Regions from separate parts of the Inediibacterium massiliense genome, predicted to be linked through region 2. Evidence: a T-box and tRNA genes for the amino acid it is inferred to sense, from the RefSeq annotation. Region 2 holds a T-box; the other holds one or more tRNA genes.

Region 1 (8,213 bases), 920 kb from region 2:
ATTGGCTCAATCTAGAAATATCCCTCAAGCCAATGCATATATAAAATCAGGAAAATGGGCTAGAAATCCTTTTAAGGGAGTTGAGCTTTATAATAAAACTCTTGGGATTGTAGGTCTTGGAAGGATAGGATCATTAGTTGCTACAAGAATGAATGCTTTTGGAATGAAGGTGATTGCATATGATCCTTATATTTCAGATGAAAGGTTTAAAAGATTCCAAGTGGAAAAGAAAGATACTTTAAAAGAGTTGATCAAAGAGGCTGACTTTATCACTGTTCATACTCCAAAGACAAAAGAGACTTATGGTATGATTGGAGAAGAAGAAATAGAGTGGATGAAGGATGGAGTAAGAATCGTCAATGATGCAAGAGGCGGGATTGTCAATGAAAAAGCATTGTTAAAAGGATTAAAAAGTGGAAAGATTGCAAGCGCAGGTTTAGATGTTCATGATGAAGAACCTAGCTTTAATAATCCTTTATTTGAACTAGATAATGTGATCGTGACTCCTCATATTGGAGCAAGTACAACAGAAGCACAAATCAATGTAGGAATCACAGTAGCACAGCAAGTAATCAATGCATTAAAGGGAGAAATTGTTCCCAATGCAGTAAATTTACCTACTATGCACAGAGATGAACTAGCAGTGTTAAAACCTTATATTGAACTAATGGAGAAGTTGGGAAAAACATATTATCAATTGTATCAAGAGCCTATTGAGCATATTAGCATTGAGTATTGGGGAGGCATTGCAAAACAGGATATAGAAATGTGTAGTATTGCTTTTATAAAAGGAGTGTTAGAACCTGTATTAGAAGATAAAGTAAATTATATTAATGCTATGATTTTGGCAGAACAAAGAGGAATTTCTATTGATCAAAGAAAAAATAAAGAGAATTATAATGGATATTTAGATTATATAGAAATGAAAATTAAGACAAAGAATCAAGTATTTGAGATTGCAGGAAATCTATCTTCTAAAAGAGAAGGAAGACTTATAAAAATACAAGGATATGAAGTAGATGTAACCCCAAGCAATCATATGTTATTTATACAAAATAAAGACGTACCAGGAGTAATTGGTCATATTGGAATGGCATTAGGAGAAGAAGGGATAAATGTTGCAACTATGCAGGTTGGAAGAAATGCAAAAGGAGATAAGGCTTTAATGGTACTGACGATTGATGATGAAGTATCTAAGGAAGGGTTAAAAAGACTTACTCAAAAAGAAAATGTATTGTGTGCAAAATATGTGAAGTTATAAAATAAGAGGCGATCATTGCCTTTTATTTTTTTCTATATATTCATATAATGATAGTAAAGTAATTGTAAGGGGGGAAGGTTATGAAAAGAATAGAGTTTCAAATTGGGATATGGATGGTTATCATTACTTTGTTATTTACTGGGTGTACAAAAGAGGATGTACAAAAAAGACCTACTATTATAGTAGAGGATTATAATGGAACAGATATGAAAAAGATCAATCAGTATCATATGGATCTTGTTTTTGATCCAAAGAATAAAACCATAAAAGGAAATCAAAGGATCGAGTATATAAACCAAGAAAATATATCTTTGAACGAAGTGTATTTTCATTTGTATCCTAATGTATTTTCAAAGAAAGAGACAGCTCCATTTTGGGATGAAGATTTCAAAGAGGCATATCCTAATGGATTTGGGTTTGGTGGAATCAAAATAAAAGAAGTATCTATAGACAATCAAAAGATAAATTATACGATAGAAGGAAAAGATGATACGATTATGAAGGTTCCTCTATTAAAATCTTTAAAACCGGGAGAGAAAGTAACTATAGAGATGACTTATACCATAAAATTGCCTCCTGCAAGAGAACGGTTTGGATATGGAGAAGATATTTTTAATCTAGGAAATTTTTATCCTATTGCAGCTGTTTATGATGAGACAGGATGGAATTTAGATCCTTATTATGTGATTGGAGATCCGTTTTATAGTGATGTAAGTAATTATGATGTACATATTGAAACTCCAAAGGATTATATAGTTGCAGCTTCTGGAAATATTATAAAGGATCAAATGAAAGATCAAAAAAGAAAATGGGAAATAGAAGCCAAACTCATGAGAGACTTTGCGTTTGTAACAAGTAATAGATTTGAGGTAGAAAATCAAGAGGTAGAAGGAACTACTTTAAATATGTATTTTTTGAAGGATAAAAATATAGAAAAAGATGTAAAAAAACAAGCTACAAAGGCAGCTCAAAAATCTTTGCAAACCTTTAATAAAATATATGGAAAGTATCCATATGGACAATATTCTGTAGTTCAAACCAATTTTCCATCAGGAATGGAGTACCCTGGTATCGTATTGATTGATAAAAATTGTTATGATGAGAATTATATAGATTATTTAGAAATGGTTATTGTTCATGAATCAGCTCATCAATGGTGGTATGGAGTCGTAGGAAATGATGAAATTGATGAAGCTTGGTTAGATGAAGGCTTAACCAACTATTCAGAAGTTATTTATACAATAGAAAACTATGGGAAACAAAAGGGAAAAGAATATCATAAATATATGAATGAACAAGAATATGAAATGATCAAAAAAGATGGAAAGATAAAAAATGAAAGGATTTTAAGACCTCTCGATGAATTTGAGGGATGGGAAGATTATGGAGTATTGGTATATAATAAGGGAGCTATGTTTATGAATTCTCTTTATGAAAAATACGGGAAAGAAAAATTTTATGAGATGATGAATAAATACTATGAAACTTATAAATTTAAAAATGCTACAACAAAGGATTTTCAAAAAATATGTGAAGAAGTTATGGGAGAGAATATGGAGGATTTATTTAAAGAGTGGATCTATAAATAGATAAAGCTTGTAGACAAAATCATAAAATTCGTCACTAAATTTTCAAATTTGGAAAATATATAGAAATGCTCGAAAACAGCATTACAAACTCACTCCGCTCAAACAGTGTAATGCTAATCATTTTCTCACTCATTCTATATTTTCACAAATTCTCAATAATTGTTCCTCATTTTTATGACTTTTCTAAAATATAAGTTATCAACAGTTTGGACCTATAAATAGATAAATTTTATATGGTATAATACTAGCGGGAGGGATTGAGTTGAAAAAAATTACAGCATTGATTTGTGCAATGATTCTAGCAGCTAATATTTCTTTTTCTTATGGACAGGATATAGAAATAAAAGGGAAAGCAGCTTTATTAATGGAAGAGGAAACTGGTAAAATATTATATGAAAAAAATATAAAAGAAGTATTTCCTCCAGCTAGTATTACAAAATTAATGACATATCTTGTAACTATGGATGAGATTCAAAAGGGAAAGATCTCTTTAGAAGATGAAGTGATCATTAGTGAAAGAGCCTCTAAAGAAAGAGGAGCTTCCTATCACCTTGTTTCATTTGAAAAAATAAAGCTAAAAGAATTAATAGAAGTAATGATGATTGTTTCTGCTAATGATGCAGCTTTTGCTATTTCAGAACATGTAGGAGGAAGTATGGAAAACTTCGTAAACATGATGAATCAAAAAGCAAAAGATATTGGTCTTGAGGATACTCATTTTGACAATCCAAATGGAATGCCCCAAAAAGATGGTGGAAATTTAATGACTGCAAAGGATATTGCTTCTTTAGGAAAGTATATTATAGATCATCATAAAGAAATTCTTTCTCTTACAGATCAAGAATTTTATGAAAATCCTATGAGAGATTTCTATAAAGAAAATACCAATAAACTTTTAAAAATTATTCCTCAAGTAGATGGACTTAAAACAGGATATACAGATGCAGCAGGATATTGTCTTGCATCTAGCATGCAGGTTCATAAGAATAGTGAGGATGAAAAGGATTTTAGACTCATTGCAGTAGTATTAGGGACGGATAGTGAAGAAGCTCGGTTTAGAGAAAGCAAAAAGCTTTTAGAATATGGGTCAGAAGGTTTTGTGAAAAAGAGAATAGTAAAAAAGAATGAAAAAATAAAAACAATTCATTTATGGGGAGAAAAAAAGCTTCCCATAACACTTTTAGCAAAAGAAGATATTTGGACATTAGGACCTAAAGAGAAGATAGGAAAAAATAGAGAAATTCTGTTAGTGAAGAAAATGCCCTATCCTATATCTAAAGGACAAAAAATAGGGGAGTTAAAAGTTACTACTTATGATGGAAAGATGATCAAAACAGATTTGGTAAGTGATAGAGACATTAGAAAGCTTTCTTTTAAACTATTTATTACAAACTTTTTTCATATTTTTGCAAGTGTTTTTTCTAATATGTGGTAAATTATAGGCATCCTTGACAAAAATAAAAAATAGGATTATCATAGAAATGATTCCTATGCATCCGTAGCTCAGGGGATAGAGCGTCGGTTTCCTAAACCGTGCGTCGGAGGTTCGAATCCTCTCGGGTGCACCAAAATATAGCCTTACTTTCTTTGGTTTTCCAAGGAAGGTGAGGTTTTTTGTTTTGTGGGGGATTTTTAGTTAGTTGTGATTTGTTTCTAAAAAATCTTGGTTGTGGTCGGCGTTACGACGTCAAAAGGACGTCGTGGAGAATTTGGTGGGTGTTAGAGATTTTAATAGAAGCGAATTAAAGTGAAAAAATTTAGTGACAAAAAGAGATTTAGGATAATTAGAGCTGAACCATATCATAAATAACGGCGTTTTTGACAAATAGGTACCACAATTTTGACTAAATATTAAGAAAGAACTACATAAATAGCTATAATATTACTTTTATTTTGATTAAGGGATAAAAAAATGTATAATATAGGTAAGTATAATAAGGGGGTACAGAAGTGAAAGTTATAACTTTTTTCAATAATAAAGGGGGAGTTGGGAAGACAACTTCTGCAGTTAATATTGCAAGCTATTTTGCTAAAAAACTAGATAAAAGAATTCTTTTTATGGATCTTGATCCTCAATCAAATTCTACACAATTAGTAGTACGTGAAGAAGATTGGGGAAAATTTTATGGTCCTGATAGAACTGAAAAAACTATTTATGATTACTTTAGAAAAATAATTATAGGTGAGGCTAATATTCAGTTTTACGAAGTTCCAATAAAAACAAGTGATACTAGATATAATTTTCATCTAATTCCTGGACATCCTAAACTATCTATAATTGAAGAGAAATTAAGTAAGGCATGGACTTCTTGTTTTGAAGGAGATATTGGAGGGTTCAGGGTAACTAATTGGTTGAGACAGTTTGAAGATCATTATAAAGAAGAATATGATTATATAATTATTGATTTAGGACCATCATTAGGAGCATTGAATAGGAGTATTTTACTTAATTCACACTATTTTATTACACCGATGGGATCTGATATTTTTAGCTTGTTGGGCATTGATAACTTAAGTCAATGGTTTAACACATGGAAAACACTATATAAGGATGCTTTGAAAGTTTTGCATAGACAATACGAAGTAGAGGATTACGAATCATTTAATATAAATCATAACCCTGATGAAATGACTAAATTTATTGGGTTTTCAGTACAGCAATATGTTAAACGTAAATTTAAGTCTGGATATAGAGCGATAAGAGCATATGAAGAAGTTATAGAAAATATGCCAAATGAAATCAAGGAAAAACTTCAAATACATAGTTTTGAAAATCTAACTTTAGACGATTTAAAATTAGGAGATATTCCATATTTATATAGTTTGATACCTTTATCTCAAACTTCAAAAGCTCCGATATTTGAGTTAGAGTATTCTGATGGTGTACGAGGTGCTCAATCAATAGCTGCTGAAGAGTATGGTCAATTAATGGACTCCATTACAAAGAAAATTTTAAGTAATATGGAGGTGAACAGATGATAGTTAACTGGCCTGAAAATCTTCTAGAAGAAATTGCAGCACAGAGGTGTATATTATTTATAGGATCTGGACTAACTTCGACTTGTGTGGATGAAGGAGGTAGAAGACCTCCTGGGTGGGAACAATTCATAAGGAATTTTTTAGATGAGATAAAAAAAGGACATACAGTTGAAGAAAATATTAGTTTTATAGAGAATATGTTGAAACAGAAAAACTACCTTATGGCACTTCAGGGTATATATAATAATATAGACCCTGGAATGTATTCAAGATTCTTAAAGAGACAGTTTATGCTAAATGGTTATACAGAATCATCAGCATATAAAGATATAATAAAACTAAATTGTAAAATTACAGTTACAACAAACTTTGATAAGATGTTAGATAAACATTATCATAATGATAATTTTGTTGTTGCTGATTATCATGATACTTCAAGAATAATATCAAACATAAAGGCTCCACAAAATATATTAATTAAAGCTCATGGCACTATTGATAATACTAATAAAATGATTTTTACTAACCAACAATACTTTAAAGCAAGAACAGAAAACCCACAGTTTTACAAAATATTAGAAGCTTTATTTTTAACGAATACAGTATTATTCATTGGTTATAGCATGAATGATCCAGATATTCATCTAATACTAGAAGCTCTTTCGCATGTAAGTGCGGATTCTTCACCACATTATATATTAACTGAACAAAATAGTTATCCAAGTCAGATTACTGAGTATTGGAATAATGCATTTAACTTAAATACCATAACCTATACAGGTAAAAATTATGAGAACTTTTTACAAGCCATATCAACTTTGGTAAAAGAAGTGGATCAGTTTAGGCTATAATAAAAATAGGGTGAGGCATAGCATCACCCTTTTCTTAATATTAATATAGAGTCCTTTTATGATTAAAAAATTATACTTTTGCTCTACCATCTGTACCTTTTAATATTCTTGGAACATCAGAAGTTAAGACATCATGTTCAATTTCAATGATTATAACACAACCTTCCTTAAGATCATATCTTGCTTTGTTCCATACTTGAAAATAAGGTTCAAGTTCATCAAAATTTCCAACTCTATCTGTTAAGTACTTATACATTTCTTTTGACGGCAAGATAAGCACGCCACAAAGTAATTTGTCTTGCAAGAGTCCAGCTATAAGCTTATTTACAGCTCTATGGGAAACTAATATATTTCCAGTTTCTCACTCTACTGCAATATATTTTCGTGAATCATCTTGTAGTTGATATGTAGCATGAATTGGACCAGGTTTTCTTTGAGTAATACTAAGGTTCAGTCTATGTTCTAATTCCCAATTATCTGAAAAAAGAATGAGTCTTTGATAGATTTTAAACCATTACCCTTCATAGTTAAATTTAAGTGAAATGCTCCACTATTCTTTGGATGTTGCATATTATTAATATGCTTTGTTATTTCATTTAGTACATGTTTAACTCTATTATCCCTAAAAGCATCATTAATGTCTACTAAGGGAACTACTCTTAAAACTTTCATGAAAATACCTCCTCGTATTTATTAAAAGGACTACGAAAATAAAGGATTACATTTAAGAAGGTATTAACATAAATTGTATTTTATATCAATAGGTTTATATGTTAAAATTTTAGAGAGGTGAAACTATTGTGAAAAACACTATTCATATAAATAGACTTTACAAGATATTAGGTATTACTAATAACGATGAAGCTGTTAAAGTAGCGAGAAAACTTAAAATACCAAAAAAACAACTTGAATATTATAATAATGAGAGAATACTACCTATTGGAGCATGTCTTGAGAAGATAAAAGAACATCTTAATGTGGATACACCAAAATTAAAAATTATGCTTGGTATATTTGATAGAGATCTAATTGATTGGCTCTCAGATAATAATCACCTATTTTTGGAAGAGTATAATAACACACAAATAAATGATGTAATAGAGTTAAGACCAGAATTTACTACTGAAAATGGGCGATTATATAGAAGTGATTGTATTGAATTAATGCAGTCAATGGACGATAATAGCGTAGATACCATATTTGCAGATCCACCTTTTAACTTATCAAAAGTATATGAGTCAGGGATTGATGACAATTTATCAGAAGATAGCTATCTAATTTGGACCGAAAAGTGGTTATTAGAATGTATTAGAATATTAAAACCAGGAGGTGCATTATTTGTTTATAATATACCAAAGTGGTTAACTGAAACAGCATATATTCTGAATAATTATCTTGATTTCAGACATTGGATAGCACTTAACTTTAGAGGATATACACCACCAATTCCTAACAAATTAAATGTAAGTCATTATGGATTACTTTATTATACTAAGGGATCTCAAGTAAATGTATTTAATAAGCAGAGAATAC
Region 2 (8,213 bases):
TATATATGGTTTCTGATTATTCTTTCAATGTATTTAATAATACAGCTATAAAAAATTTAAAAGAAATGGGAATTAAAGAATGTACTCTATCTTTAGAGCTTACATTAAAACAAATTAAAGATATAGTAAAAAGATCAGACATGCCTACAGAGGTAATCATTCATGGAAATATTCCATTGATGATTAGTAAATTTTGTCCTATTTCTAGTGTTTTAGGAGAAGGGAAAAGAAATTGTAAAATATGTGAAAATAAAAAGCTTGGATTAAAAGATCCTCTAGGAGTCATTTTTCCTATAGTAAAAGATGATCATTGTAAAATACAGATTTTAAATAGTCAAAAGCTTTGTATGATAGAGCATATGAAAGATTTACAAAAAGGAAATATATCTTCTTTTAGAATACAGTTTACTACAGAGAAAAAAGAAGAGATAAAAGATGTTTTAAATATGTATATACAAGGAATGAAAGGAATTTTACCTAAAAAAGAGTTTATAGATCAAATCAAAAAAGAAGGATTTACAAAAGGACATTTCTTCAGAGGTGTTATGTAATACAAATAGATAAAGGGGAGTTAGCATTGAACGAAAGAACCTTAAGAGTTTTGGAGTTTGAAAAAATAAAAAATATGTTGTTGAATCATACGGAGTCAAGCTTAGGAAGGGAATTGGCAAAAGATATGAATCCTTCTACAAAGTATGAGGAAGTAGTAGAGTATCAAAGACAAACTCATGAAGCAACAAGTCTTATATTACAAAGAGGAAGTATTTCACTAGGAGGGGTTCATGATTTATCTTATTATATAAAAAGAGCAGAAATTGGGTCTTTTTTAGAACCATCTCAGCTTTTAGAAGTAAGTGACACTCTAAGAGCTGCAAGAAGAATCAAAAGCTTTATGAAAGAAGCCAATGAAGGAGAAGATAAATTTCCTATTTTGAGAGGATATACAGGAAATTTATTTACATTTAGAAGTATTGAAGATAGGATTAATGAATGTATTGTTGGAGAAAATGAGATCTCTGATCATGCAAGTCCTACCTTAAGAAGCATAAGAAGAAGTATAGAAAATAAAAATACGGCCATTAGGAGTAAATTAAATGGGATTATATCATCTAGTCAAAATCAAAAATTTCTACAAGATGCAATTATTACGATTAGACAGGATCGATATGTAGTTCCAGTCAAACAAGAATATAGAGGAAATATGAAAGGCCTTGTACATGATCAGTCTTCTAGTGGTGCTACTCTTTTTATAGAGCCTATGGCTATTGTTGAATTAAACAATGAGCTAAAAGAGTTAAAATTAAAAGAAAAAGCAGAAATTGAACGTATTTTAAAAGAACTTACAGATATGGTAGGAGAAAAGTCAGAAGAAATAAAATCCAATCAAACTATTTTAGCTATTTTAGATTTTATATTTGCAAAAGGAAAGCTTGCTGTATCTATGAATGCTATAGAGCCTAATATGAATCAAAAAGGATTTGCAAAAATTAAAAATGGAAGACATCCTTTATTAAATAAAAATCATGTAGTGCCTACAAATATATGGATTGGAGAAGATTTTCATACATTGGTGATTACAGGACCTAATACAGGAGGAAAAACTGTCACATTAAAAACAGTAGGACTTCTTACAATAATGGCTCAATGTGGACTTCATGTACCAGCTGATTATGGAACAGAGTTGTCTGTATTTGATCAAATATTTGCAGATATTGGTGATGAACAAAGCATTGAACAAAGCTTAAGTACCTTTTCTTCTCATATGACAAATATTGTTGAAATATTAAAGGATACAAAAGACAACTCACTTATTTTACTAGATGAATTAGGAGCAGGAACAGATCCTACAGAAGGAGCAGCTCTAGCTATTTCTATATTAGAACACCTAGCTTATAATGGGGCAAGAGTCATTGCCACTACCCATTATACAGAGCTTAAAGAGTATGCACTGACTACAAAAAAAGTAGAAAATGCTTCTGTAGAATTTAATGTAGAAACCCTAAGTCCTACTTATAGGCTTTTAATAGGAGTTCCAGGGAAATCTAATGCCTTTGAAATTTCTAAAAGATTAGGCTTAGATGAAAAAATCATCGAAAGATCAAGAGGACTTATTTCAAAGGAAGACATTGAATTTGAAGATCTTTTAACGACCATAGAAAAAGATAGACGTATGGCAGAAGAAGAAAGAGATGAAGCAGTAAAATTAAAATTAATTATAGAAAAGCAAAAAAAGGAATATGAACAAAAGAATGAAAGACTTATGGAGCAAAGGGAAAAAATCATAAGAGAAGCAAAAGAAGAAGCAAGGAAGCTTTTAAGAGAAGCAAAAGAAGAAGCAGATGAGATTATTAAGTCTTTGCAACAACTAAAAAATGAAGAAGATAAAATGAGAAATAAAAAAATAGAAGAAAATAGAAAAAAATTAAGAGAAAAAATAAATGATATGCAAGAGGGACTAAGTTTAGGTGTGATCAATACTAAGCCTCCTAAAAACTTAAAGGCTGGAGACAATGTATTTTTATTAAATTTAAATCAAAAGGGAACGGTAATTGAAAAACCTGATGATCGAGGAGACGTATTGGTGCAGGTTGGGATTATGAAGGTCAATGTAAATATTAAAAATTTGAGAATAGATCAAGAAGAAGAACAAAAGTATTCAAAAACTGGAGCAGGACAAATTATGAAACAAAAGACACAAAGTGTACAAAGCTCTATTGATTTAAGAGGACAGACTTTAGAAGAAGCTTATATGGATACGGACAAGTATTTAGATGATGCATATATTGCGGGACTTTCTGAGGTAACCATTATACATGGAAAGGGTACAGGAGTTTTAAGAGAAGGAATTAAAAAAATGTTAAGAGGTCATAAGCATGTAAGAAGTTTTAGAGATGGAGCTTATGGAGAAGGTGGAACAGGAGTTACCATTGTAGAGCTTAAATAGGAGGAGTAAAATGATACTTATTAGTGCTTGTCTAGCGGGAGTAAATTGTAAATACAATGGACGAAGCAATGAAAATAAAAAAATTTTAGAATGGATCAAAGAGAAAAAAGCTATTTTAGTATGTCCAGAACAATTAGGAGGATTATCTACTCCAAGAATTCCTTGTGAAATTTTAGGAGGGGATGGAGAGGATGTACTATCTAAAAAAGCTAAAGTCATCAATAAAGATGGAGAAGATCGAACAAATGAATTTTTAAAAGGGGCAGAGGAAACTTTAAAAATTGCCAAATTATATGGCATAAAGGAAGCTATTTTAAAACAAAGAAGTCCATCCTGTGGTTGTGGAATGATTTATGATGGGACATTTTCAGGAACGAAGAAGACAGGAGATGGAGTGACAGCTGCTTTGTTAAAAAAACAAGGAATGGTCATATGGAATGAAGAAAATTACCCATGGAAATAACCGCTCATTTGAGCGGTTATTTTGCATAAATGATTCCTAATTATAAAGGGAAGTGTTAAAAATTAGAAATTTTTTGAACCAATATACCTGTCTTGAATAAAATAATCATTATAAAGATTATTATGAACTGAAATTTTATATTTTCTTTTTTGAATATATTTTCTTCTTTTAGTCCAATAGAAAAACTAGTTAAAAGTCCTCCAATGAATCCACCTAGATGAGCAAAATTATTTATGGTTGGATTGGAAAGTCCAAATACAATATTGAGAATGAGCATAGTTATTAAATTCATCCCATATCTTGATGAAAAAACAAAGGGGCGATGTATTCCAAAATAAATATAAGCGCCCATAAGACCAAAGATGGCACCAGATGCACCCGCAGATACAGAAACACTAAAGACAAAACTTAAAAGAGATCCTATCAAACCAGAAAAAACATATAGGATCAAAAATTTAAAAGATCCATAAATAGATTCCACATCTTTTCCTAAAGAATAAAGAGCATAATTATTGAAAATAAGATGGACAATTCCAATGTGAATGAACATATTTGTAAATAGTCTATAATACTGCCCAGCTGCAATGAGTGGATTGTATTGTGCTCCAAACTCAATTAAGTTGTATATATTTTGAGTGCCTCCATGTAAAGACATATAAATAAAGTATATAATATTGATTCCAATAATCCATTTGTACAAATAAAAAGGATTTTCTTTAAATATATAGCCCTTTTCTTTTCTAGTGTTATTTTCTATTTCTAATATATTGAATTCTTTTGTATCATCTGTATAGACAAAGTGTATATATTTATGAAAAAAAGGTAAAACATTTTGAGAATCTTTAAAATTAGAAAATATAGAAACGATTTTAAAAGAATTCATATAAATACCTATCATGTGAATAGGTATTTTTTCTTGCTGTAAATAAGTAGAAAGCTCTTCTAATGAAGAAGTTGTTTCTTCTTCTAAAAATATAATTTTGTAAAAAAATAACTTTTGGAAGCCATGTTTTATTTTGATTTCTTTGTATTGATTATATAAAATACTCTTTTGAATATCTATAGAATGGTATAAAAAATCATTTTCTAGGAAATGAATAAAAAAGTGAGAAAACCAAAATTGTTTATGTAAAATCATATCATAAATATTTTTATATTGTTTATGTGGATAAATAAAGAATTCTTCTTTTTCAATAAGGTATTTGATCCATAAACCAATCCATCTTATCATTTTAAAATACCTCCAATAATTTGTATAAAAATGAATATGTAGAAATTTATATATTTCTTTTGATTATATCATACTAGAATAATGAATAAGGACTTGATTTCAATAAAGAAATATGGTAAATTATTAGACAAAAAGAATTATTTGTCGATGACGAGGAAAGTAGATTTTAAGATGTGTCAAAGCGAGTCGGAAAGGGTGAAAGTCCGATACACTACTAAAGTTGAAACGTACCTTAGAGATTTTTGCTGAAAATAAGTAAGTAAAACGGATTCCTACCGTTATCTAGGAATAGAGTGGGTACATTTGTATCAACAAGAGTGGTAACACGGGAAAGCTCTCGTCTCTTCATGAAGAGGTGAGAGTTTTTATTATTTTTAAGAATAAAATATAAGGAGAATGAATATGATTGATTTTAAAAAAGAAATTGGAGACATTTTAAGTGGAAAAATTCAAGAATTAAGTGCAGCTGAAATTTTAGAAATGGTTGAAATACCTCCTAATTCTCAAATGGGAGATTATGCTTTTCCTTGCTTTAAACTAGCAAAATTATTTAGAAAATCACCAAATATGATTGCTCAAGAGATTGCTTCTTCTATAGGAGAAAACAAATTATTTGAGAAAGTAGAAAATACTGCAGCTTATGTAAATTTCTTTGTAGATAAAAGTATTTTTGCAAAAAATGTAATTCAGGAAGTATTCTCACAAAAAGATTGTTTTGGATCCTCAGAGCTAGGAAGAGGGAAAAAAGTAATTGTGGAATTTTCTTCTCCTAATATAGCAAAGCCTTTTCATATAGGACATATTAGAAGTACAGTAATTGGAAATGCTATCTATAAGCTATATGAATTTTTAGGATACGAGACTATTACCATTAATCATCTTGGAGATTATGGGACTCAATTTGGAAAATTAATTGTAGCCTTTAAAAAATGGGGAGATGAAAAGGAAGTAGAGAAAGATCCTATTCCTACATTACTAAAACTTTATATTCAATTTCATGAAGAAGCAGAAAATGATCCGTCTTTAGAGGATGAAGGAAGACTATGGTTTAAAAAGTTAGAAGATGGAGATGAAGAAGCAAAATCCTTATGGCAATGGTTTAGAGAAGTGAGTTTAAAAGAATTTGGAAGAGTTTATGATATGCTTGGCATTTCTTTTGATTCTTATGCAGGAGAAAGCTTTTATTCAGATAAAATGCCAAGAATTTTAAATCAAATGGAAGAAAAAAAACTTTTGAAAGAATCTAAGGGAGCAGATATAGTAGATTTAAGTGAGTATAATATGCCTCCTGCACTTATTAGAAAAAGTGATGGATCTACTTTATATATTACTCGTGATATTACTGCTGCTATTTATAGAAAAGAACATTATAATTTTGATAAAAATATATATGTAGTAGCATCTCAACAAAATCTACACTTCCAGCAATGGATTAAAGTAGTAGAACTGATGGGATATACTTGGGCAAATGATTGTGTACATGTTCCTTTTGGACTTGTAAGCTTAGAAGAAGGAACTATGTCTACTAGAAAGGGAAGAGTAGTATTTTTAGAAGATGTGCTTCAAAAAGCTGTAGAGAAAACAACAGAGATTATAAAAGAAAAGAATGCGAATCTTGAAGATATTCATGAAGTTGCAAAGGCTGTTGGAATTGGAGCGGTCATTTTCCAAGAACTTTCTAATAATAGAATTAAAGATTATACTTTCTCATGGGAACGTACTCTAAATTTTGATGGAGAAACAGGTCCTTATGTACAATATACTCATGCTAGAGCATGTAGTGTACTTAGAAAAGCACAAATGGAGATAGATGAAAATATAGATTATACTTTATTAAGTAATGATGAAGCTATGGACTTAATGAGAGATCTTCAAAAATTCCCAGAAACAGTAGAAGAAGCAGCAAGAAAATATGAACCATCTATTGTGACAAGATATATTGTAGACGTGGCTCAATCATTTAATAGATTTTATCACAACTGTCCTATTATTGTAGAAGATGAAGATTTAAAAAAAGCAAGATTATTACTTGTTTATGCAGCAAAACAAACAATTAAAAATGGACTAAACTTATTGGGAATGAAAGCACCTGAAAAGATGTAAGGAGGAATAAAATGAGATATGAGGGAAGTGTATATAGGCCACCTAGTGAGGCTTATAGTCTAATTATTCAAGCTTCTATTGGTTGTTCTCATAATGAGTGTACCTTTTGTAGCATGTATAAGGATAAACAATTTAGAATGAGAAAAATAGAAGAAATAGAAGAAGATTTACAAATGGCAAGAGATTATTATAAAGAGGTAAGACGTATATTTTTGGCAGATGGAAATGCTCTGGCTTTAAAAACAGAATATCTGATAAGAATTTTATTAAAAATAAAAGAATTATTTCCAGAATGTGAGAGGGTAGGGATATATAGTGCTCCAAAAGATATTTTAAGAAAAGATATAGAAGAATTAAAGGAACTTAAAAAGCTAGGATTAGGAATTGCATATCTTGGAGTAGAATCTGGAAGTGATGAAATATTAACAAACATTAAAAAAGGTGTCACATCAGAGGAATTAATTTTGGCAGGACAAAAAATGGTTCAATCTGGAATAAATCTTTCAGTGACACTCATATCTGGTATTGGAGGGCAAAAAAATTGGTTAGAGCATGCTAAAGAGTCTGCAAGAGTAATTAATGCCATAAACCCTCGTTACTTAGGACTTCTTACATTACTATTACAACGGGGAACACAAATGTATGATCAAGTACAAAGTGGGGAGTTTAAACTTTTAACTCCTAAAGAAGTACTTCTTGAAACAAAAGAATTACTTGAAAATTTAGATGTGAAAAATTGTACCTTTAGAAGCAATCATGCATCTAATTATGTTGCTTTAGGAGGAGACCTGCCGAAGGATCAAAATCGTTTAATCAATGAAATTGATTATGCATTAAAAGATGAGTATCATTTAAAAGATGAGATGTATAGAAGACTTTAGAAAGTTTAAATAGCACACATAAAATGTGTGCTATTTTTCTAAATATCCAATAAATTCTTCTTCAGATGTTTCTGCCAAAGAACATAATTGTTTTAAAATATTATCCTTTAAAGATAAAAATGCATCTATTTTTGTGTGTTCTCCTGTATATTCAAGGGCTTGTAAGATCATAAGCATATCTTTTTTAGATACTTCTTCAATTGAAATTTTATCAAATTGTTCCATGATTATCTCCTTTCTTCCTTTATGTACAAGTATATTTTATAATTCGATAAAAAAATCATAAAACCTTCAAATAAAGATAAAATAAAAAAATTATTGAATAGAAACAAAGAAAACATTTTGAATAAGCTAAAGGGAGGAGGGATGATGATGAAACAAATTTATGAATATAATCGTGAGAGTGCAGTGGAATATGCCGTATATTGGGCTCTTCAAAGGAATCCTAAGTATGCTGATTTTGATAAAATGGGTGGAGATTGTACAAATTTTGCATCACAAGTATTATATGCAGGAGGTTGTCCTATGTATTATAACTATTATGGATGGTATTATAGAAATTTAAAGGATAGAGCGCCTGCTTGGACAAGT

What was found. The T-box of region 2 lies ahead of argS (arginine--tRNA ligase). A T-box ahead of a tRNA ligase gene usually reads a tRNA of that ligase, here a tRNA-Arg.
Region 1: it encodes a tRNA-Arg, which carries the amino acid that the T-box ahead of argS (arginine--tRNA ligase) is inferred to sense. The anticodon was not compared.

What each region holds. Positions count from the first base shown of each region.
Region 1 covers NZ_LN876586.1:65,892-74,104, forward strand. The annotation lists gene serA (phosphoglycerate dehydrogenase) at 1-1,261, shown strand, start outside; gene BN2409_RS04185 (M1 family metallopeptidase) at 1,342-2,850, shown strand; gene BN2409_RS04190 (D-alanyl-D-alanine carboxypeptidase family protein) at 3,113-4,285, shown strand; tRNA gene BN2409_RS04195 (tRNA-Arg) at 4,343-4,418, shown strand; gene BN2409_RS04200 (ParA family protein) at 4,801-5,829, shown strand; gene BN2409_RS04205 (SIR2 family protein) at 5,826-6,680, shown strand; gene BN2409_RS04210 (PDDEXK family nuclease) at 6,751-7,029, opposite strand; gene BN2409_RS17605 (PDDEXK family nuclease) at 7,143-7,352, opposite strand; gene BN2409_RS04220 (DNA-methyltransferase) at 7,481-8,213, shown strand, end outside.
Region 2 covers NZ_LN876586.1:990,489-998,701, forward strand. The annotation lists gene BN2409_RS08460 (U32 family peptidase) at 1-551, shown strand, start outside; gene BN2409_RS08465 (endonuclease MutS2) at 578-2,944, shown strand; gene BN2409_RS08470 (2-thiouracil desulfurase family protein) at 2,955-3,407, shown strand; gene BN2409_RS17510 (rhomboid family intramembrane serine protease) at 3,463-4,638, opposite strand; T-box leader at 4,777-4,986, shown strand; gene argS (arginine--tRNA ligase) at 5,041-6,741, shown strand; gene BN2409_RS08485 (radical SAM protein) at 6,753-7,622, shown strand; gene BN2409_RS08490 (hypothetical protein) at 7,653-7,847, opposite strand; gene BN2409_RS08495 (amidase domain-containing protein) at 7,995-8,213, shown strand, end outside.